4 regions of the Pseudarthrobacter sp. 05T312 genome follow, and region 1 is predicted to be linked to each of the others. Evidence: riboswitches for the same ligand, from Rfam matches in the RefSeq annotation. Region 1 holds a riboswitch; each other region holds the start of a gene.
The links. A riboswitch is a leader RNA that binds a small molecule or an ion and turns the genes downstream of it on or off. The one in region 1 is predicted to bind S-adenosylmethionine.
Positions count from the first base shown of each region.

Region 2: it holds a riboswitch for S-adenosylmethionine, as region 1 does, so the genes downstream of both, AC1DIP_RS03970 (aminotransferase class V-fold PLP-dependent enzyme) here and metX (homoserine O-acetyltransferase MetX) in region 1, are expected to answer to the same signal.
Region 3: it holds a riboswitch for S-adenosylmethionine, as region 1 does, so the genes downstream of both, AC1DIP_RS05600 (DUF1737 domain-containing protein) here and metX (homoserine O-acetyltransferase MetX) in region 1, are expected to answer to the same signal.
Region 4: it holds a riboswitch for S-adenosylmethionine, as region 1 does, so the genes downstream of both, AC1DIP_RS11695 (cobalamin-independent methionine synthase II family protein) here and metX (homoserine O-acetyltransferase MetX) in region 1, are expected to answer to the same signal.

Region 1 covers NZ_JBFTLY010000010.1:94,533-99,652, reverse strand. Annotated here, with positions in the region: gene AC1DIP_RS14145 (bifunctional o-acetylhomoserine/o-acetylserine sulfhydrylase) at 1-1,297, shown strand, start outside; SAM riboswitch class IV at 1,432-1,547, shown strand; gene metX (homoserine O-acetyltransferase MetX) at 1,560-2,675, shown strand; gene AC1DIP_RS14135 (MFS transporter) at 2,852-4,234, shown strand; gene AC1DIP_RS14130 (zinc-binding dehydrogenase) at 4,239-5,120, shown strand, end outside.
Region 2 covers NZ_JBFTLY010000001.1:803,219-808,338, reverse strand. Annotated here, with positions in the region: gene aroA (3-phosphoshikimate 1-carboxyvinyltransferase) at 1-495, shown strand, start outside; gene rsgA (ribosome small subunit-dependent GTPase A) at 479-1,594, shown strand; gene hisN (histidinol-phosphatase) at 1,639-2,451, shown strand; SAM riboswitch class IV at 2,604-2,717, shown strand; gene AC1DIP_RS03970 (aminotransferase class V-fold PLP-dependent enzyme) at 2,754-4,172, shown strand; gene AC1DIP_RS03965 (class I SAM-dependent methyltransferase) at 4,258-5,016, shown strand; gene AC1DIP_RS03960 (metal-dependent transcriptional regulator) at 5,066-5,120, shown strand, end outside.
Region 3 covers NZ_JBFTLY010000002.1:318,241-323,360, reverse strand. Annotated here, with positions in the region: gene AC1DIP_RS05615 (HNH endonuclease signature motif containing protein) at 1-1,259, opposite strand, end outside; gene AC1DIP_RS05610 (O-succinylhomoserine sulfhydrylase) at 1,324-2,532, opposite strand; gene AC1DIP_RS05605 (rhodanese-like domain-containing protein) at 2,533-2,943, opposite strand; gene AC1DIP_RS05600 (DUF1737 domain-containing protein) at 2,940-3,215, opposite strand; SAM riboswitch class IV at 3,229-3,344, opposite strand; gene opgC (OpgC domain-containing protein) at 3,511-5,120, shown strand, end outside.
Region 4 covers NZ_JBFTLY010000007.1:98,303-103,422, forward strand. Annotated here, with positions in the region: gene AC1DIP_RS11690 (adenylosuccinate synthase) at 80-1,369, opposite strand; SAM riboswitch class I at 1,718-1,822, shown strand; gene AC1DIP_RS11695 (cobalamin-independent methionine synthase II family protein) at 1,836-3,044, shown strand; gene AC1DIP_RS11700 (uracil-DNA glycosylase family protein) at 3,256-3,888, shown strand; gene AC1DIP_RS11705 (DUF3151 domain-containing protein) at 3,970-4,389, opposite strand; gene fbaA (class II fructose-bisphosphate aldolase) at 4,390-5,120, opposite strand, start outside.

The DNA of each region.
Region 1 (5,120 bases):
CCAGATCCATGCTGGCCAGGAGGCGGACAGCGCAACAGGGGCCCGCGCCCTGCCTATCTACCAGACCACGTCATTTGTGTTCCCGAGCGCCGAAAGCGCGGCCAACCGCTTCGCCCTGGCCGAACTCGCACCCATCTATACGCGCATCGGCAATCCCACCCAGGATGCCGTCGAGCAACGGATCGCCAGCCTTGAAGGCGGCCTGGCGGCATTGCTGCTGAGTTCGGGGCAGGCTGCGGAGACCTTTGCAGTGCTGAACATCGCTGAGGCAGGCGACCATATCGTGGCCAGCCCCAGCCTTTACGGCGGAACCTACAACCTGTTCGCCCACACCTTGAAGAAGTTCGGCATCTCGGTGACCTTCGTGGCTGATCCTGACAACCTGGACCAGTGGCGCGACGCCGTGCAGCCCAACACCAAGCTTTTCTTCGGTGAAGTGGTGTCCAACCCGCGCCAGGACGTCCTGGATATTGAAGGCATCTCCGAAGTGGCCCACCAGGCCGGCGTGCCCCTCATCGTGGACAACACCCTTTCCACCCCATACCTGATCCGCCCCTTGGAATGGGGCGCGGACATCGTGCTCCACTCGGCCACCAAGTACCTGGGCGGCCACGGCTCGGCCATCGCCGGCGTCATCGTCGATTCCGGCAGGTTCGATTTCGGCAAGGACCCGGAACGGTTCCCCGGCTTCAACACCCCGGACCCCACCTATAACGGCCTGGTCTATGCACGCGACCTTGGCGAAGGCGGCGCGCTCGGCGCCAACCTCTCCTACATCCTCAAGGCCCGGGTGCAGTTGCTGCGCGACCTCGGCTCGGCTGTCTCGCCCTTCAATGCGTTCCTGATTTCCCAGGGCCTGGAGACGTTGAGCCTGCGGGTGGAGCGCCACGTTGCGAACGCCACGGATGTGGCGCGCTGGCTCGAGGCAAGGGACGACGTCGAATCCGTCGCCTACGCGGGGCTGCCGTCCAGCCCGTGGTACGAGCGAGGCCGCAAGTACGGGCCCAAGGGAACGGGCGCCGTCGTCGCCTTCAACCTGGCCGGCGGCGCGGAAGCCGGCAAGCGCTTTGTCGACGCCCTGGAGCTGCACTCGCACGTGGCCAACATCGGCGACGTGCGCTCCCTGGTCATCCATCCGGCGTCGACCACGCACAGCCAGCTCTCACCGGAGCAGCAGGTTGTGGCCGGGGTGCACCCCGGCCTGGTCCGGCTTTCCGTTGGGTTGGAGCACATCGACGACATCCTGGCTGACCTGGAAGCAGGCTTCCGGGCCGCCAAGGGCACCGAAGGGGCTTAAGGAACGACGCCGGCCCCCATGAGAGAGATGCCGGCCCGCCAGTAAGGAGGCCGGCAGGGGGCGCAGCAAGCCGGGAAGTCACAACCAGTCATACTCTTGGCCAGGAGCGGGGGGTGTTTCGTACACTCGAACCAGGTCATGAGTGCCAGTGACAGCCCCGGCTTGCTGGCCGGCAACCCTCCATCCGCGGTGGGGTGCCCCGGGTGAGGACCTGGCCTGCCGGTCAGACGACGGCAGGCAAGCGCGTAGAAGAGGTCTTGCCATGACGGTTACCGTCGCCCGAACCACCATCCCTGAACATGGAATCGTCCGTTACGCCTCCATTGGGGGTCTGGAACTCGAAGCCGGGGGATACCTCCCGGATGTGACCCTGGCCTACGAAACCTGGGGGACGCTCAACGCGGACGCCAGCAATGCCATCCTGATCGAGCACGCTCTGACCGGCAGTACCCATGTGACCCGCGGCGACACCGACGAAGAGGGCTGGTGGGAGCAGCTGGCCGGCCCCGGAGCTCCCGTGGACACGGACCGCTTCTTCGTGGTGTCCATCAACATCGTGGGCGGCTGCTACGGATCCACCGGCCCGTCCTCGCCCGCGCCGGACGGTAAACCCTGGGGCTCCCGGTTTCCCCTGGTCACGCTGCGCGACAGCACCGTTGCCGAAGCCCGGCTCGCGGACCAGCTGGGCATCAAGGACTGGTTCGCAGTCCTCGGCGGATCCATGGGCGGCGCACGGGCCCTGGAATGGGCCGTGACGTACCCGGAACGGGTGCAGCGCTGCGCCGTGATCTCCGTGGGAGCCGCCAGTACTGCCGAGCAGATTGCCTTCGCGCAGGCGCAGACCCTGGCCATCCGGCAGGATCCCCACTTCAACGGCGGAGACTACTACGGCGGTCCGTGTCCGGAGGAGGGGCTGGCCCTCGCCCGCCGGATCGCCCACATCACCTACCGGTCCGCCGCGGAGCTGGAAGGCCGCTTCGGCCGGGAGCCCCAGGCGCCGGAGTCGCCCCTGCAGGGGGAAGTGTTGGCCTCCCGGGGCCGCTACCAGGTGGAAAGCTACCTGGACCACCAGGGCAACAAGCTGGTGAAGCGCTTCGATGCCAACAGCTATATCGCCCTGACCGAGGCGCTGATGAGCCACGATGTCTGCCGGGGACGGGGAACCCTGGCCGAAACCCTGGCCGCCTCCACGGCGCGGTTCTTCGTGGCCGCCGTCGACTCCGACCGGCTCTATTTCCCGGCGCAGTCCCACGAACTGGCCCGGGCCCTGCCCGGGGACGTGGATGTCCATGTCATCCAGGCGCCGATTGGGCACGACGGATTCCTGACCGAAATCGGGCAGCTGGGCGGCCAGCTCCGGAGCAGCTTCCTGGTCTAAACCCCCGGCGAACAGCCGGCAATGTGCATTCCTGCAGATGCCTTCTGCACTAATCGGCGTTGAGGTTGCCCCGCGGGCAGACCATACTCATCGAATCCGGCTTTCGTGGTGTGCATCACATCCGTCTGCCATTGACTGGTCCCCGTGGTGTCGACGACGACGCCGAAGGAGTTCGCATGAGTACGGAAAGCTCCGCCGCAAGGCGTACAGAGGAAACCGACGTCAAGGCCTCAGGCCTGAAGAAAGTGGTGACGGCGTCCATGGCCGGCACGGTCGTGGAGTGGTACGAGTTCTTCCTCTACGCATCGGCCGCCACGCTGGTGTTCGGGAAGGCCTTCTTTCCCAACGCCGGCACCGAACTGGACGGCATCATCGCCGCCTTCCTTACCTATGCCGTCGGTTTCGTTGCCCGTCCCATCGGCGGCATCGTCTTTGGCCACTTCGGAGATAAGTTCGGCCGGAAGCAGCTCCTGCAGCTGAGCATCATCCTGGTGGGGGTCTCGACCTTCCTCATGGGCTGCCTGCCCACTTTCGGGCAGATCGGCTACTGGGCGCCCACGCTGCTGGTCTTCCTCCGGTTCGCCCAGGGCTTTGCCGTGGGCGGGGAGTGGGGCGGCGCGGTACTCCTCGTCGCCGAGCACAGCCCCAGCAAGTCCCGCGGCTTCTGGGCCAGCTGGCCGCAGTCGGCGGTGCCGCTGGGCAACCTGCTCGCCACGGCCGTGCTGTTCGTCCTCTCCTCCACACTGACGCAGGACGCGTTCCTGGGCTGGGGCTGGCGCGTGGCGTTCTGGCTGTCCGCCGTCATCGTCATCATCGGTTACTACATCCGCACCAAGGTCAACGACGCCCCCATCTTCCTGGAGGCCCGCAAGGAAGTGGACGCCGGCCACAAGGGCTACGGCGTAGCCGAGGTGTTCCGGCGGTACCCCCGCGGCGTCTTCACCGCCATGGGCCTGCGCTTCGCGGAGAACATCCTCTACTACCTGGTGGTCACGTTCTCCATCACGTACCTGAAGACCGTGGTGCAGGCCGACACCACGCGGATCCTCCTGCTGCTGCTTGTTGCCCACGCCGTCCACTTCTCGGTGGTCCCCGTGGTCGGTAAGCTGTCGGACCGGTTCGGCCGCAAGCCCGTGTACATGGCCGGCGCCGTCATGGGTGCCACCTGGGGCTTCTTCGCCTTCCCCATGATGGACACCAAGAACGACTTCGTCATCCTGGCGGCCATCATGATCGGGCTGGTTTTCCACGCTTTCATGTATGCCGGGCAGCCGGCCATCATGGCGGAAATGTTCCCGACCCGGATGCGGTATTCCGGCGTCTCGCTCGGCTACCAGGTGACGTCCATCGTGGCGGGTTCCCTGGCACCGATCATCGCTGCCTCGCTCCTGGGCACCTACAAGTCCTCTGTACCGGTAGCGGTGTACCTGCTCATCGCGTGTGCCATTACCGCCGTCGCGGTCTTCTTCCTGAAGGAAACCCGGGGCATCTCGCTGCACGATGTTGACGCCGCCGACGCCAAGGGCACGGCAGACCTGCTCGCGGCCAGCAGGAAGTAGGCCCATGAAAGCCGCCGTCCTCTACTCCACCGTTCCCGCCCCGGCCGCAGCCGGGGGAAAGCAAAGCTACGCCGAGTCCCGGCCGCTGCTGGTGCAGGAGCTGGAACAGCCGGAGCCGCGAGCCGGTGAGCTCGGAGTTTCCATCACCTACTCGAGCCTGTGCCATTCGGACCTTTCCGTGGTGGACGGTTCCCGGGTCCGGCCGCTACCCATGGCCCTGGGACACGAGGCCGTGGGGCGGGTGGTGTCCGTGGGGGACGGCGTGGCCGACGTGTCCGTGGGCGACCATGTGGTTCTGGTGTTCGTGCCCAGCTGCGGCCAGTGCCGCTCCTGCCTGGCCGGCCGGCCGGCGCTTTGCCACCGGGCAGCTGAGGTGAACGGATCCGGTGACCTGCTCCATGGTCCGGCACTGTTGCGGACGCCGGCGGGGGAGCGGATCAACCACCACCTGGGCGTTTCCGCCTTCGCTGATTACGCGGTGGTTGCGCGGGAATCAGTGGTGGTGATTGACGACGACGTCCCGGACACCGTCGCGGCGATGTTTGGTTGCGCCGTGCTCACCGGAATGGGAGCAGTGTTCAACACCGCCGCAGTTGGCACCGGCCAGTCCGTGGCAGTGTTCGGCCTGGGCGCCGTGGGCCTGTCGGCCGTGATGGCGGCCCGCCTGGCAGGGGCCGCCAGCGTCATCGCCATCGACCCCAACCAGGGGAAGCACCAACTGGCCCGCGACGCCGGGGCCACCGCGGTGGGGACGCCGGAGGACGCGGGGCGGCTGATTGAGGAAGCAGCCGGCGACGGCGTCGACGTCGCCATCGAAGCGGTGGGCTCGGCCGCTGTGATCGCGTCCTGCCTGGCGCAGGTCACCAGGGGTGGCGCGGTGGTCTCG
Region 2 (5,120 bases), on a different contig from region 1:
GGGATCCTCGCCCGGATGGGAGCCACGGTCACCCTTGAGGACGGAATCCTGACCGTCACCGGCGGCCCCGAAATCAAGGGCGGCGACTTTGCCGACACCAGCGAGTTGGCTCCTACGGTCGCGGCACTCTGCGCCCTTGCCACGGGGCCTTCCCGGCTCAGCGGGATCGCCCACCTTCGCGGGCATGAGACTGACCGGCTCGCGGCCCTGGTCGCGGAAATCAACCGGCTCGGCGGCGACGCCGAGGAAACCAGCGACGGCCTGGTCATCCGGCCCGCGCCGCTGCACGCCGGCGTCGTCCACAGCTACGCCGACCACCGCATGGCCACCGCCGGGGCAATCCTGGGTCTCTCGGTAAGCGGCGTCCAGGTGGAGGACATCGCCACTACCGCCAAGACCATGCCCGACTTCCCGCAGCTGTGGGCCGGCATGCTGGCCCAGTCCGCTCCCGGGGCACCGCGGCCGGAAGGGCGTGGCAGTGGCGCGGAGCACTGACTCCTGGGACGAATCCGACGTCCGGATCCGCCCCAGCAAGAAAGGTTCCCGCCCGCGCACCAAGGACCGGCCCAGCCACGACGACGCCGAGACCGGGCGGATCATTACGGTTGACCGTGGCCGGTACACGGCAGTGGTGGGCGAGGACTCGGACAACGAGCGCATCGTCATCGCAGCGCGTGCCCGCGAACTCCGCCGGTCACCGGTTGTCGCCGGTGACTTCGTCTCGCTTGTGGGCGACGTGTCCGGCGCGCCGGACACGCTTGCCCGCCTGGTGAAAATCCAGGACCGCCACACCCTCCTGCGCCGTAGCGCCGACGACACCGACCCCATCGAGCGGGCCGTGGTGGCCAACGCAGACCAGCTGGTAATCGTGGTGGCGGCCGCCAACCCGGAGCCCCGCACCGGGTTCATCGACCGCGCCCTCGTGGCAGCCTACGACGCCGGGATCGAACCGATCCTGCTGGTCACCAAGGCCGACGTCAAGGACCCGGCCGGGTTGCTGTCCAATTACACGCACTTGGAATTTCCGGTAATCATCAGCCGGACAGCGGACGCGCAGGCGTCCGGAATCGATGCACGGTCCGACGACGGCCTCTCCGCCCGGCTGGACAGCGCCGCGGTGGCAGCCCTTCGCGCCCACCTCGACGGCAAGGTCACCGTGATGCTCGGGCACTCCGGTGTGGGAAAGTCCACCATGGTGAACGCCCTGACCGGCGCCGAGCGGGCGACGGGCGGAGTGAATGCGGTCACGGGGCGTGGCCGCCACACGTCGTCGTCAGCCCTGGCCCTGCGCCTGGCTGACGCGCCGGCCGGCAGCTGGATCATCGACACCCCCGGTATCCGATCCTTCGGACTGGCGCACGTGGACCCGGACCGGATCCTGCGCTCATTCCCGGACCTCTCCCCCGGGATCGAAAACTGTGAACGCGGCTGCAAGCACACTGCAACGGCGGTGGACTGCGGGCTCGATGACTGGGTGGCGGGCGGCCACGCAGGTCCCACGGGCCCGGCACGCCTCGCATCGCTCCGGCGCCTGCTTGGGGCTGATCCGCGCATGGAAGCGCAGGAAACCAAGGAGCTTGGCAGCGTCAACTGACGCGTTCTCCCGGCAGATGCGTCCGCAGACGGTAGTTTGTAACCATGATCCAACCCGCTTCGAGCTACAACGATGACCTGCGCCTGGCCCATGTCCTGGCCGACTCCGTGGATGACCAGACCATGAGCCGCTTCAAGGCCCTTGACCTCCACGTTGAGACCAAGCCGGACCTGACGCCCGTCACCGACGCCGACAAGGCAGCCGAGGAAGCCATCCGGGGCCAGCTCTCCCGTTCCCGGCCCCGCGATGCCGTCCTCGGCGAGGAATTCGGCAGCACCGGGCACGGTTCGCGGCGCTGGATCATCGATCCCATCGACGGGACCAAGAATTTTGTCCGCGGGGTGCCGGTCTGGGCCACGCTGATCGCCCTGGTGGACGAAGGCGAACCCGTGGTGGGCGTGGTCAGCGCACCGGCCCTCGGCAAGCGCTGGTGGGCGGCAAAGGGCATGGGCGCGTACATGGGCAGGTCCCTGGCCGCTGCCACCCGCCTCCGCGTGTCCAACGTCTCGACCCTCTCCGACGCTTCCCTCTCCTACTCAAGCCTCAGCGGCTGGAAGGAACGCGGAAACCTCAACGAGTTCCTCGGGCTGACCGAGGACGTCTGGCGTACCCGGGCCTATGGCGACTTCTGGTCCTACTGCATGGTGGCAGAGGGCTCCGTGGACATCGCCTGCGAACCGGAGCTCAACCTCTACGACATGGCTGCGCTGGTGCCGATCGTGGTTGAGGCGGGCGGCCGGTTCACCTCCCTGGAAGGCGAAGACGGACCGTTCGGAGGGAACGCACTGGCCACCAACTCGATCCTGCACTCCGAGGTGCTGCACCGCCTCAACCCGTATCTGGACGATCTGCTGTAACTGCCACGGTTCTGCCCCTTAGGCGAATATTGCGACGCCGGACACCTCCAGACGGGGGTGTCCGGCGTCGTTTATTCGATATTGCGTAACAAAGCCCTTAACAATTGCCGCGGCTTCAATCCTGGCCGCCCCATGTCCTACGCTTTTATGCAGGTCACGAGTGCCAGCGCAAAACCCCGGTTTGCTGGCCGGCAACCCTCCATTCGCGGCGGGGTGCCCCGGGTGACGACCAGGCCGGTCCGGAGTGGATGCGGCAAGCGCGGATTCCCTATGCCGGAGTCCTGTATCCAAGTGAGGTCTCTGTGACAACTGCCACCGTCTCCCCCCAGCCCGCCATTGCCGGATCCGGCACTCCCGGCGATCGCCACGCCGCTGCCCGCCGTCCCCTCGCTGCCGTCACAGGCGCCGAAATCCAGGCACCGCTGATTTCCGGGGGCCACATCCGGTACGCGAACCTTGACTACGGCGCATCGGCTCCGGCGCTCTCCGTGGTCTCCGCCTACCTGAACGAGATCCTGCCCTACTACGCCAGTGTCCACCGCGGTGCCGGCTACGCGTCCCAAATCAGCACGTCCGTTTACGAGAACGCCCGCAGCATTGTCCGGGACTTCGTGGGCGGCCGGCAGGATGATTCGGTCATTTTCACCCGCAACACCACCGACTCACTGAACCTCCTGGCCGGCTGCCTGCCTGCCACCGGCGGCCGGCATGACGGCGAAGTCCTCTACCTGGACATCGAACACCATGCCAACCTCCTGCCATGGCAGGGCGTTCCGCACCGCAGCATCGTTGCCGCCGACACCATCACCGGCACCCTTGACGCCGTCCGGACCGAACTGGAGCAGGGCGGCGTCAGCCTGCTGGCCGTTACCGGCGCCTCCAACGTCACCGGCGAGATTCTTCCCATCCGCGCCCTGGCCGCGCTGGCCCACCAGCACGGCGCGCGGATCGTGGTGGACGCGGCCCAGCTCGCGCCGCACCGCCGGGTGGACATCAGCGCGGACGACGTCGACTACCTCGCCTTTTCCGGCCACAAGCTGTACGCGCCGTTCGGCGCGGGTGTCCTGGTGGGCCGTCCCGACTGGCTGGACAGCGGCGTCCCCCACCTCGCCGGCGGCGGCGCCGTCAAGGAAGCACGGCTCGACGGCGTCAGCTGGGCCACTGGCCCGGCCCGCCACGAGGGGGGCTCGCCGAACGTCCTCGGCGCCGCCACCCTGGCCCGCGCCACCCAGGTCATCGCCGAACTCGACCAGGACCGGTGGCACGCCCACGAATCCGCCATCCGTTCCTTCCTGGTGGAGGGCCTGCAGGACATCGACGGCGTCACCGTCCACCAGATCTTCAAGGACACCAACCCGGAAACGGACACCATCGGCGTGGTCAACTTCTCGGTGGAGGGCTACGACGCAGGACTGGTGGCCGCTTACCTTTCCGCAGAGCACGGGGTGGGCCTGCGCGACGGACGCTTCTGCGCCCATCCCCTGCTGAAGCGCCTGGGCCTGCCTTCCGGCTCCCTCCGGGCGAGTTTCGGCGTGGGCTCGCGGCTGGAGGATGCCGAACGCCTCCTTGCCGGTATCCGGGCTTTGCGCAGCAAGGGACTGGGATGGGACTACGTGGTGGATGCTGGCCGCTGGGTGCCCGCCAACGACTTCCGCACCTACCCGCACTGGGCACCCAATACCCCCGGGACGGCCGGCGCAGCCCCCTGCCTCGACGACTAGGCCGCGGGGCAGCGACTGCCTGCTGATGCCGGTCATGCGGTAAATTCGAAGGACATCCGCAGGCAGCACCAGAAGGAGGCCACGCGTGGTTCGGGGTGGCCCCAGGCTTGATCACGGCCGGCGCACGGAGCTCGGGCAGAGCTTCCAGGACGGCGGCCGCCACTACCAGCGCGTCCGGCCCGGCTATCCGGCCGAATCCGCGCGGTGGCTGGTACCGGCCGGAGCCCATGACGCCCTGGACGTCGGCGCAGGTACCGGAAAGTTCACCGCGCTGCTGCTGGCCATGGGACTGGACGTCACCGCCGTCGACCCTTCCGCGGACATGCTCGCCCAGCTGACGGCCCACTGCCCCGCCGCCACGGCTGCACCGGGGACGGCCGAGGCGACAGGCCTTCCCGACGCTGCCTTCGACGTCGTCACCGTTGCCCAGGCGTGGCACTGGTGCGATCCCCTAGCAGCGAGCACCGAGCTGGCGCGCGTCCTGCGCCCGCACGGAAGCCTGGGCCTGGTCTGGAACCAGCTGGACACCTCCGTCCCCTGGGTGCACCGGCTCTCCCGGATCATGCACGCCGGCGATGTCTACCGGCCCGGCCACAAGCCCGTCGTCGGGCCCGAATTCCACGGGCTCGAAGGTCACGTCACCCACTGGCAGGACAGGGTGACCACCGGTGACTTGATGGAGCTCACCAAATCGCGCAGCTACTACCTGCGGGCCGGTGAAGCGACGCGGGTGAAGGTTCTTGCCAACCTGGACTGGTACCTGCACGAACACCTGGCCCACGCTCCGGGGCAGGAACTCGACCTCCCCTACCTGACACTGGCCTGGCGCGCCACCAAGGCCTGACCCGGTCAACGCACCCTGCCCGACCAGCCAAACCGGTAGGCTTGGACCTGTGAAGACCAGCGCACCCTCCTCCTCGATCGAGGACTACGTCAAGGTCATCTATT
Region 3 (5,120 bases), on a different contig from region 1:
TGTTTCAGTCGATGGTGTTTGGGGCAGAGCTGTGCGAGGTTGCTGGTTCCGGTGGTGCCGCCGTGTTGCCAGGCGGTGAGGTGGTCGGTTTCGTTGTCGGGGGTTTTGTTGGTGCAGCCGGGGAACGTGCATTTGGTGTCGCGCAGCCTGATCCAGCGTTTGATGGCCCCGGTGAGCCGGTAGTTTTTCCGGTCGATCTCCAACGGTGCCCCGTCCCGCGGGTCGACGAGGACCCGGTAGAACGAGTCCGCCCCGTCGGCGACCAGTCTCCGTGCCATGGACGCCGGGATCGGGCCGAAACCATCCAGCACGGCGGGTTCGTCGGTGGCACCGAGGAGCGCGAACACGGGCACGGTGACCAGCACGTCAGCCCGCAGGGTGGGGACCTGTCCGACCGTCGAGGGTTCTCCGGTCTGTGTGGTGTTCCCAGCCCCCAGCAGCAGGGACGCTGCGATGTCGGGGCGGAGCTGTGTAAGCGTGCGCTCTTCGTCGGGCCCCTGCAGTCCGCGGGCGGTCGCGGTGGTGCGGTTCCAGATGGCACACGCAATATCGCCGGGGAGGTAGAGGGAGATCCAGGCCATGCCGTCCCGGTCTGGGGTGTATTCCATCCGCCGGTCGGCCACTCCCTTTGCATGGCGTTTCTCGATCGATTCGGGGTGGTGGCGTTCCCGCCAGCCCCGGACCTTGGCCCGGAACCGGGACGGTACGAGGTCGCCAGGGGCCGCGCCGCGGGCGGGGTTGGCTGCGTCGGGGTCGAAGAAATGCGCCACTAGGGACGCCGCGCCCTCAGGGGTGAGGCTCTCGGTTTCGTCCGCAATGATGCGGGCGTGCTGCCACGACATCGCGCCCGCGGCCAGGGCGTTCATGACGGGCGGCAGAGAGCAGATCCGCCGTGACTGCTCCACCAACGCCCCCGCTGCGCCGGAGCTGATGGTCAGCACCCCAGCGATCTCCTCCACCACAGACATGTCTGTGTAAGTGCGGTCCTCGACCGAGGCGTTCGGCGGGGTCAGGGCGCGCTGGAACTCCACGGCCTCGGCAGTGTCCTGCGCCTGGTCTGCGCTGAGTTGCGCGGCAAGTCGGGACCGAAGTTCCAGCCGTTCCAGCCGGATTTCATACCGCCGCTGCAACACATCCACACCGGCACCAGCACCCGCCCCGGCAGCAAGGAAAGAGTCCTCACGGTTCAGCGAAGCAAGGGCGGCAACAGAGGCATCGATTGACGCCAGCACCACCCCGACACCACCGCTGGTTCCCATACCGACATCATCCAACGAGGCACTGACATCTGTATTTGGCCAGGCGGACCTGGTCCCGTCCCCGCTAGATCTGCTTCAGCGCCTGCTCGAGGTCGCGGAGGAGGTCTTCCGGGTCCTCGAGCCCCACCGAGAGCCTGACCACCCCGTCACTCAGGCCGATCGCGGCACGCCCCTCCGGGCCCATGGCGCGGTGGGTGGTGGTGGCCGGGTGCGTGATCAGGGACTTGGCATCACCGAGGTTGTTGGAAATATCGATGATCCGCAGCCCGTCCAGGAGGGCGAATGCCGCTTCCTTGCCCGAGCGCCCGCCGGTCGGGGCCAGTTCGAAGGTCAGGACCGTTCCGCCGGCACTCATCTGCTTCGCGGCCAGCCCGTACTGCGGGTGCGACTTCAGGAGCGGATACTTCACCCAGCCCACCGCCGGTTGTTCCTCCAGCCACTCGGCGAGGCGCAGCGCGGTGGCGGACGAGTGGTTGACGCGCAGGCCCATGGTCTCCAGGCCCTTGGTCAGGACCCAGGCGTTGAAAGCGGAAAGCGCGGGGCCGGTGTGCCGCATCAGCTGCTTCACCGGTCCGTCGATGAATTCCTTGGTGCCCAGGATGGCGCCGCCCATCACCCGGCCCTGCCCGTCGATGTGCTTGGTACCCGAGTAGACGATGACGTCGGCACCGAGGTCACCGCAGCGCTGCAGCAGGGGAGTGGCAAAGACGTTGTCCGCCACCACGGTGGCACCGGCCGCATGGGCCAGCTCACTGACGGCGGCGATGTCCACGATCTCCTGCATGGGGTTCGACGGCGACTCGAAGAACACGGCAGTGGTGGGCTTGGACAGGGCTTCGCGCCACTGGTCCAGGTCCGGGCCGTCCACAAAGACCGTCTCCACACCCCAACGGGGCAGGATCTCGTTCAGGACCACGAAGCACGAACCGAACAGTGACCGGGCGGCCACTACGCGGTCGCCGGCAGCCAGCAGGGCACCCAGCGCGGTGAACACGGCGGACATGCCCGACGCCGTCGCAAAGCAGGCTTCGGTGCCTTCCAGCAGCCTGAGCCGCTCCTGGAAGGTGGCCACGGACGGGTTGCCGTAGCGGGAGTAGACAAAGCGCTCGTCCTCACCCGTGAAGGCGCGTTCGGCTGCCGCAGCGGATTCGTAGACGAACCCGGAGTTCAGGAAGATGGCCTCGGACGTTTCCTGGAAGTTGGAGCGGTCCAGTCCTCCGCGGACTGCCTGGGTGTCGGGGTTCCAGCCGGGGGCGTCTGGGTTGAAGGTCACTTAGTTCTTTCCGAGGTTGGTGGGGAGGCCGCGGTTCTTCCAGCCGTTGACGGTGCGTTCGCCGTAGCGGTCCGGCTCGCCTTCGAAGCCCTCCAGCACGTTGTACGCGGTGAAGCCGGCCTGGGTGGCGGCCGAGGCAGCCGCGATGGACCGCTGGCCGGAGCGGCACAGGAAGAGCAGTTCCGCCTGGGGATCCTCCGGCGCCTGCGCCTGGAGGTCCTTGACGAAGTCGGGATTGGGGATGCCGCCGGGGAAGGTCCACTGGATGAACAGCGGATCGTTGTCAGTGGCCTTGGTGTCCGGGATGCCGATGTGGGCCCATTCGCCCTCGGTGCGGACGTCAACCAGGATGGCGCCCTCCTCCAGCTTGGCCCACGCTTCCTGCGGCGTCAGGTCTCCTGCGTAGCTCATGCGTGGCCCTCGCCGTCGAAGTCGCCCTCAAGGTCGGCGTCGAGCCGGTCCACCGCGGTGGCGACGGCGGCATCGGCTGAGGCGATCGCGGCCGGAAGGACGATTGCCTGCGCCACGATGACGCTGGTGCCGTTGAAGGTCGCCGCCGGGCTGCCGTGCAGGACGTAGCCGTCGGCGAGTGCGGCGGAGATCCGCTCGCAGAATTCACGGGTGTCCGCGCCGGTAATCAGGCGGTAGGACAGTCTTTCGTCAGGGGCGGGTGCGTCGGACACGACGGATCTCCTTCTTTCACGCTTGCAGCTCGAATCGGTCGATATGCCGAGTATTCACCTGAGGCACCCCGCCGCGAAAGGGAGGGTTGCCGACCGGCAAGTCAGGGCTTGGCGCCGGTACTCATTACTCCCCAAAAACGTAACACCTGCCGCGCCCAGCCGCATCGCCGCCGTCGTCATGTTCCGTCATTGAGCTGCCCGCCACGCGGCGCTGGGACTGCCGCGGACCGATAAAGTTCTTACGGGGGGCGCCGCCCCGTATCCAGAGCAATGAGTACCGGGGGTCCTTGTCAGCATGCGGGCACACGTATCGCAACACCACGCCGCCATCCGGCGTCACCGTCCGCGTTCCGCCGCGGCCTTCCTGGCCGCCGTTTTCATCGCCCTCCTGGCAGTGGTGGCCCCGGCGTCCCCGGCGCAGGCGGCCGGACCGACACCGGACAAGGGCAAACCCTGGCTGGGGGCGGTCCTCGAATGGGGTGAGGACACGGCCGCGGGCTTCAGCGACCGGCTGGGCGCAAGCCCGGCGCTCTTCGGCCACGACATCACCATTCCGTACCGCGAATCCGAGCGGAATGACATCGAGGGCTTCCTGCAGCAGACCGCAGCCAAGGGCGCCCACGCCATGCTCACGGTCAAGCCGTCGGTGCCGCTGGACCAGCTCGGCACCGCGGAGGCGGAAGCGTTCGCAGCGCAGGTGCATGACCTGACCTCGGGATTCAAGGGCCAACTCCTGGTCCGCTTCGCCCCCGACATGAATGCCAGCTGGGTGGCCTGGGGCCAGCAGCCGGCCACGTACCGGCAGGCCTTCCAGGCCGTGGCGGCAGCCTTCAAGAAGGACGACGGCGGCCGGGCCACCATGGTGTGGGCGCCGTACCTGGGGAAGGACTACCCCTTCGACCGGAACCGGAATGCGCCGCAGCCGGGAAGCGACGGCTTTGCCCTCCTGGACACGAACGGGGACGGAACCTGGAACGGAAGCGACAGCGCCTACGCTCCCTACTACCCGGGCGACGACGCCGTGGACTGGGTCGGGCTGGCGGCCTACCATGACGACACTGCCGGAGCGGCGGCCGTCAACTCCCTCCCGCATGCGGGCGAACTTGAAGACATGCTGACGGCCTCCGGCAGCGAAAACTTCTACGGCACCTACGCCGAAGGACACAAAAAGCCCTTCCTGCTCCAGACCTCAGCGTTCTACAGCCCGGCGTCCGGCGGGGCGCCCGAGCGGGACATCAAGACGGGGTGGTGGGACCAGGTAGTGTCAACTGCCACCTCTCCCGCTTTCGCCGGGACGGCCGCCGTGGTGTGGGACGAACGGACCAGCACGCGGGACACCGGCGTTGCAAGCATCAGCTGGCTGCTCACGGGAAGCCCGGACATCGCCAAGGCCGCCCTGGACCGGCTGAAGGCATCGCCCATTGTCACCGGCCCGGTCACGGACGTGGCATCCGCAGGCACGTACGTCCGCGCCAACACACTTACGGGGGCGGCCGCGTGGACTCTCGCTGCCGCCATGGTCATCCTCCTGGTGGCCCTGTGGCAGGTCCCGCGCCGGATCACCGCCGCCACGTCCTGGAGCTACCAGGATCCTTCCGCCAGGGATTCCCGGGTAGACCTGCTGCGCGGAATGGCCATTGTCTTCGTGGTGGTCAACCACCTGGGCTTGGCCTCGCTGTTCCAGCTGCTCACCCAGGAGGCGGTGGGTTTCGTGTCAGGCGCTGAGTTGTTTGTCCTGTTCTCCGGCCTGGTGGTGGGAATGGTGTACGGGCCCAAGGCCAAGGAGGATTTCGGCCGGGTGGTGGACCTGACGTCCCGCCGGGCCGGGAAGCTCTATGTCACTGCCCTGGCGGTGCTGGTCGGCGTCTTCCTGCTGTCCCTGCTCCCGTTCTTCCACACCGAGGC
Region 4 (5,120 bases), on a different contig from region 1:
CGCCACCAAAAACATGCGGCAGGCCACCTGCAATAGGTGGCCTGCCGCCGTCGTCATCCCCCCGTTCCGGGAGGAGTCGTCAGTCGTTGATGAGGTCGTTCACCACGATGGTCTGGTCCCGGTCCGGGCCAACGCCGATGGCGGAGAACCGGGTTCCGGAAAGCTTCTCCAGCGCCAGGACGTAATTGCGCGCGTTCTCCGGCAGGTCCGCCAGCGTCCGGGCTCCGGTGATGTCTTCGGTCCACCCGTCGAAGTACTCGAAGATGGGCTTCGCGTGGTGGAACTCGGTCTGCGTCATGGGCATCTCGTCATGCCGCACGCCGTCGACGTCGTAGGCGACACATACCGGGATCTGCTCGATGCCGGTGAGGACGTCCAGCTTGGTGACGAAGTAGTCCGTGAAGCCGTTGACGCGGGAGGCGTGGCGGGCCAGGACCGCGTCGTACCAGCCACAGCGGCGGGGACGGCCGGTGTTGACGCCGAATTCGCCGCCGGTCTTCTGCAGGTAGACGCCCATCTCATCGAAGAGCTCCGTGGGGAACGGGCCGGCACCAACGCGGGTGGTGTAGGCCTTGATGATGCCGATGGAGCGGGAGATCCGCGTGGGGCCGATGCCGGAGCCCACCGAGGCGCCGCCGGCGGTGGGGTTGGAGGAGGTCACGAACGGGTAGGTGCCGTGGTCCACGTCCAGGAATGTTGCCTGGCCGCCCTCCATCAGGACTACCTTGCCCTCGTCCAGCGCGGAGTTCAGGACCAGGGTGCTGTCGATGACCAACGGGCGGAGCCGCTCGGCGAAGGACAGGAAGTACTCCACGATCTCGTCCACCACCACACCGCGGCGGTTGTAGACCTTGACCAGGAGTTCGTTCTTCTGCCGCAGCGAGCCTTCCACCTTCTGGCGGAGAATCGATTCGTCGAAGACATCCTGGACGCGGATGCCCAGCCGGGCCACCTTGTCCATGTAGGCGGGACCGATGCCGCGGCCGGTGGTGCCAATGGCCCGGCTGCCCAGGAAGCGTTCGGTCACCTTGTCCAGCACCTGGTGGTAGGGCGCCACCAGGTGGGCGTTGGCGGAGACCCGCAGCTTTGAGGTGTCGGCGCCGCGCGCCTGGAGTCCGTCGATTTCCTGGAAGAGGGCCTCCAGGTTCACCACGCAGCCGTTGCCGATGACGGGAACGGCGTTGGGGCTAAGAATGCCTGCCGGCAGAAGTTTGAGTTCGTACTTTTCACCGCCTACGACGACGGTGTGCCCGGCGTTGTTGCCGCCGTTGGGCTTGACGACGTAGTCAACACGGCCGCCCAGCAGGTCGGTGGCCTTGCCTTTTCCTTCGTCGCCCCACTGGGCTCCTACGATCACAATTGCTGGCATGGGATCCTCCCCCATTCGTTCGGGCCGCCCGGGCCCGGCCACCAGGTGGCAGGCCCATGCAGCGCCGTTCATGAGAATGCCCCGAACAGACCGGCCTTCGCACAGCCGCAGCACGGCGCAACGAAGCAAGAGTTCCGGGGCTCTTACCACCCAAGTTTAGCCGATAGGGCACTTTGTCCACTGTTGTGGCCCGCCGCGGCCGTGGAGGTCAGCGTGGTGACGGTCTGCTTGATCAGGTAGCCGTTGCTGCGCTGCCCGAGTGCATAGCAGGGAAGCCGCCCGCAAGGAGCCGCGACATAAAGCGGCGCAGACTTGCCCCAAGGCGGGTCTCTCCATTTATCTGAGAGTGAACCATCCGGAGCGGCCGAGAGACCTGGCTCGATGACGCCGCAGCAACCACGGTCCAGCAGGATTCCTGCGGGCCGAAGGTGCTACTGCCAGGACCGATGGAAAGGAAGATTCCAGCATGCCCCTGAACACCGACCACATCCGCGTCACCCACGCCGGATCGTTGCCCCGCACCCCTGAACTCATCGCCGCCAATGCCGCCAAGGAAACCGATGGCATCACCCCGGAATTCCTGGACCTCCTTGAAACCTCCGTGGTGGATGTGGTCCAGCGCCAGAAGGACCTCGGCATCGACATTCCCAACGACGGCGAATACGGGCACACGATGGCCAACTCCGTGGACTACGGTGCCTGGTGGAACTACTCCTTCGCACGGCTGGGCGGCCTGGAGCCAACCAACGTGGACCGCTGGGCCGATGCCCAGGTGCACCGCTCCTCCCCCGGCAACATTGTCCTGACTTCCTTCCCCGACCGGCGCGACCGGCAGGCGTTCAACGAGGCCTACAACGACCCCTCCTCGGGCATCCTGTCCCACCGCAAGAGCGTGACCCAGCCCAAGATCGCCGGACCCCTGACCTACACGGGCCAGGACCTGGTGGCATCGGACATCAAGAACCTGAAGACCGGCCTCGCCGCCGCCGGGTTGTCCGACGGCTTCGTAGCATCCCTCTCTCCCGGCTCCTGCGCCCGCGTGGCCAACGAGTACTACAAGTCGGATGAGGAACTTGTCTACGCCTGCGCCGATGCCATGCGGGAGGAATACAAGGCCATCGTCGACGCCGGCCTCACGGTGCAGCTCGACGATCCGTCCCTCGCCGAGAGCTGGGACCAGATCAATCCCGAGCCCAGCCTGGAGGACTACCTGAAGTTCATCCAGCTGCGCGTGGAGGCCACCAACTGGGCCCTCCGCGACCTGCCGCAGGAACAGATCCGGCTGCACGTCTGCTGGGGTTCCTGGCACGGCCCGCACACCACGGACATCCCGTTCGCCGACATCATCGGCTCGGTGCTGCAGGTCAACGCCGGCGCTTACTCCTTCGAGGCAGCCAACGTCCGCCACGAACACGAATGGCGCGTATGGGAGGACACCAAGCTCCCCGAGGGCAAAATCATCATCCCGGGCGTCGTGTCCCATGCCACCAACGTGGTGGAACACCCTGACCTCGTTGCCGACCGCATCGTCCGTTTTGCCGACGTCGTGGGCCGCGAAAACGTCATCGCCTCCACCGACTGCGGCCTGGGCGGCAGGGTGCACCCCCAGATCGCCTTCGCCAAGCTGGAGGCCCTCGGCGAGGGCGCCCGCCGCGCCACCAGCCGCCTCTGGTAGCTGCAAGAGGCGAAGCGGGAACCCGCCGGTTCCGTGTTCCGCCGTGGCGGATTCGCGGGACCGGCGTTTCCGTTCCCGGGGGCTTGGTAAACTGGACAAGGCCGACCCGGAGTTGGCCCACCCCAATCAACCGCCGCTGAGGTGTCGCGCCCCCGCGTGCCCATTTCCGTGGCGGCAGCAACGCCAATCCCCGCAGGAGACCCAGCACTTCATGACAGCCCTGGCCCCAGAAACATTCCACGAACAGCTCATGAGCCGCCGCTACGAACCCAGCGTTGCAGCCGTCAACGAACTGTGTGATTCCCTGCAGGAGGCCAAGCCCGGAACCGTGGTGCCCTATGTGGACCCGATGCATGACGTCGACGAATGCCGCATCATCAGCCTGTTCTCCAACATCGGCGAGGCGGACCCGTCCGGATTCATCACGGCCGGTGACCAGGACGCGGCTACCCGCATGCTGGGGCTCCAGTGGAAGCTGGGCCTGCGCCCCGAGTTCGTGATGCCGTGGAACGTCCACCCCTGGCACGTCACCGGCGAAGCCAACGGCAAGTTCACCCCGGACCAGATCCAGGCAGGCCTGAAGCCGCTGCTGAAGTTCCTGGCCCTGGTGCCCCGCGCCTCGGTCATCGTGGCGCATGGAACCGAAGCCAACCGGTTGGCCAATGCACTCCTGAAGACCGAAGTTCCGCTGCTGTGGCGCCGCGGCCTGAAGACCTACAAGGTGCGTTCCCTCAGCGGCCGTGCGTTCGCCGGTTCCCCCGCGCGCCAGGAGGAGTACCTCGAGGACATGCGCGCGGCCTACGCCGACGCCATGGCCCGCACAGGCATCGCCCGTAAAGCCTAGGGTTTCGGCAGGCTCAACCTACGACGACGGCAGGTCACCTTCCTTGGGAAGGTGACCTGCCGTCGTCGTAATTATTCGAATCTAGCCCTCGATGGCCGCTTTCGCGGTGGGATCGGAATCGTTGAGGAACTTTTCGATCCGCTCCGGCTCGTCGGCCTCGCCGATGGCCGATGACGCCCGGCCCAGGGAGTAGAGCGCGCGCAGGAAACCGCGGTTCGGCTCGTGCTCCCACGGGATGGGACCAACGCCGCGCCAGCCGTTGCGGCGCAGCGCGTCCAGGCCCCGGTGGTAGCCAACCCGGGCGTAGGCGTAGGAGTCGATGGTGCGTCCTTCTGTCCACGCCTCCTCAGCCAGCACGGCCCAGAGCAGCGAGGACGTGGGGTGCTTTTCCACCAGGTCCAGGGCCTCGTGCCCGGCCTCCAACTGCGCGTTGACCTCAGTCTCGGCAGGCAGGAGCGTGGGCTCCGGCCCCATCAGGTCCTTGCGGAACTCATCCGACATTTAGAAGGTCTTTCCGGCCGAACCGAGCTGCTTGGTGGCTTCCACCACGCGGGCTGCCAGGCCGGCTTCGGCGGAGGCGCCCCAGACGCGGGGGTCGTAGGTCTTCTTGTTGCCCACTTCGCCGTCAACCTTCAGGACGCCGTCGTAGTTCTTGAACATATGGTCAGCCACCGGACGGGTGTAGGCGTACTGGGTGTCGGTGTCGATGTTCATCTTGATCACGCCGTAGGAAACGGCGTCGGCGATTTCCTGGTCGGAGGAGCCGGAGCCGCCGTGGAACACGAGGTCGAACGGGTTGTCCTTGCCGATCTTGGCACCCACCTGGGCCTGGATGTCCTTGAGGATCTCCGGGCGCAGCTTGACCCCGCCCGGCTTGTAGACGCCGTGCACGTTGCCGAAGGTCAGGGCGGTGATGTAGCGGCCGTTCTCGCCGGAGCCGAGGGCGTCGATGGTCGCCAGGGCATCCTCCACCGTGGTGTAGAGCTTGTCGTTGATGGCGTTCTCCACGCCATCTTCCTCGCCGCCCACGGTGCCGATCTCCACCTCGAGGATCATCTTGGCGGCGGCGGTGCGGGCCAGCAGGTCGCGGGCGATCTTCAGGTTCTCCTGCAGGGTCTCTGCGGAGCCGTCCCACATGTGGGAGTTGAACAGCGGGTTGCGGCCGGCCTTCACCTCAGCCTCGGAGGCTGCCAGCAGGGGCAGGACAAAACCGTCCAGCTTGTCCTTGGGGC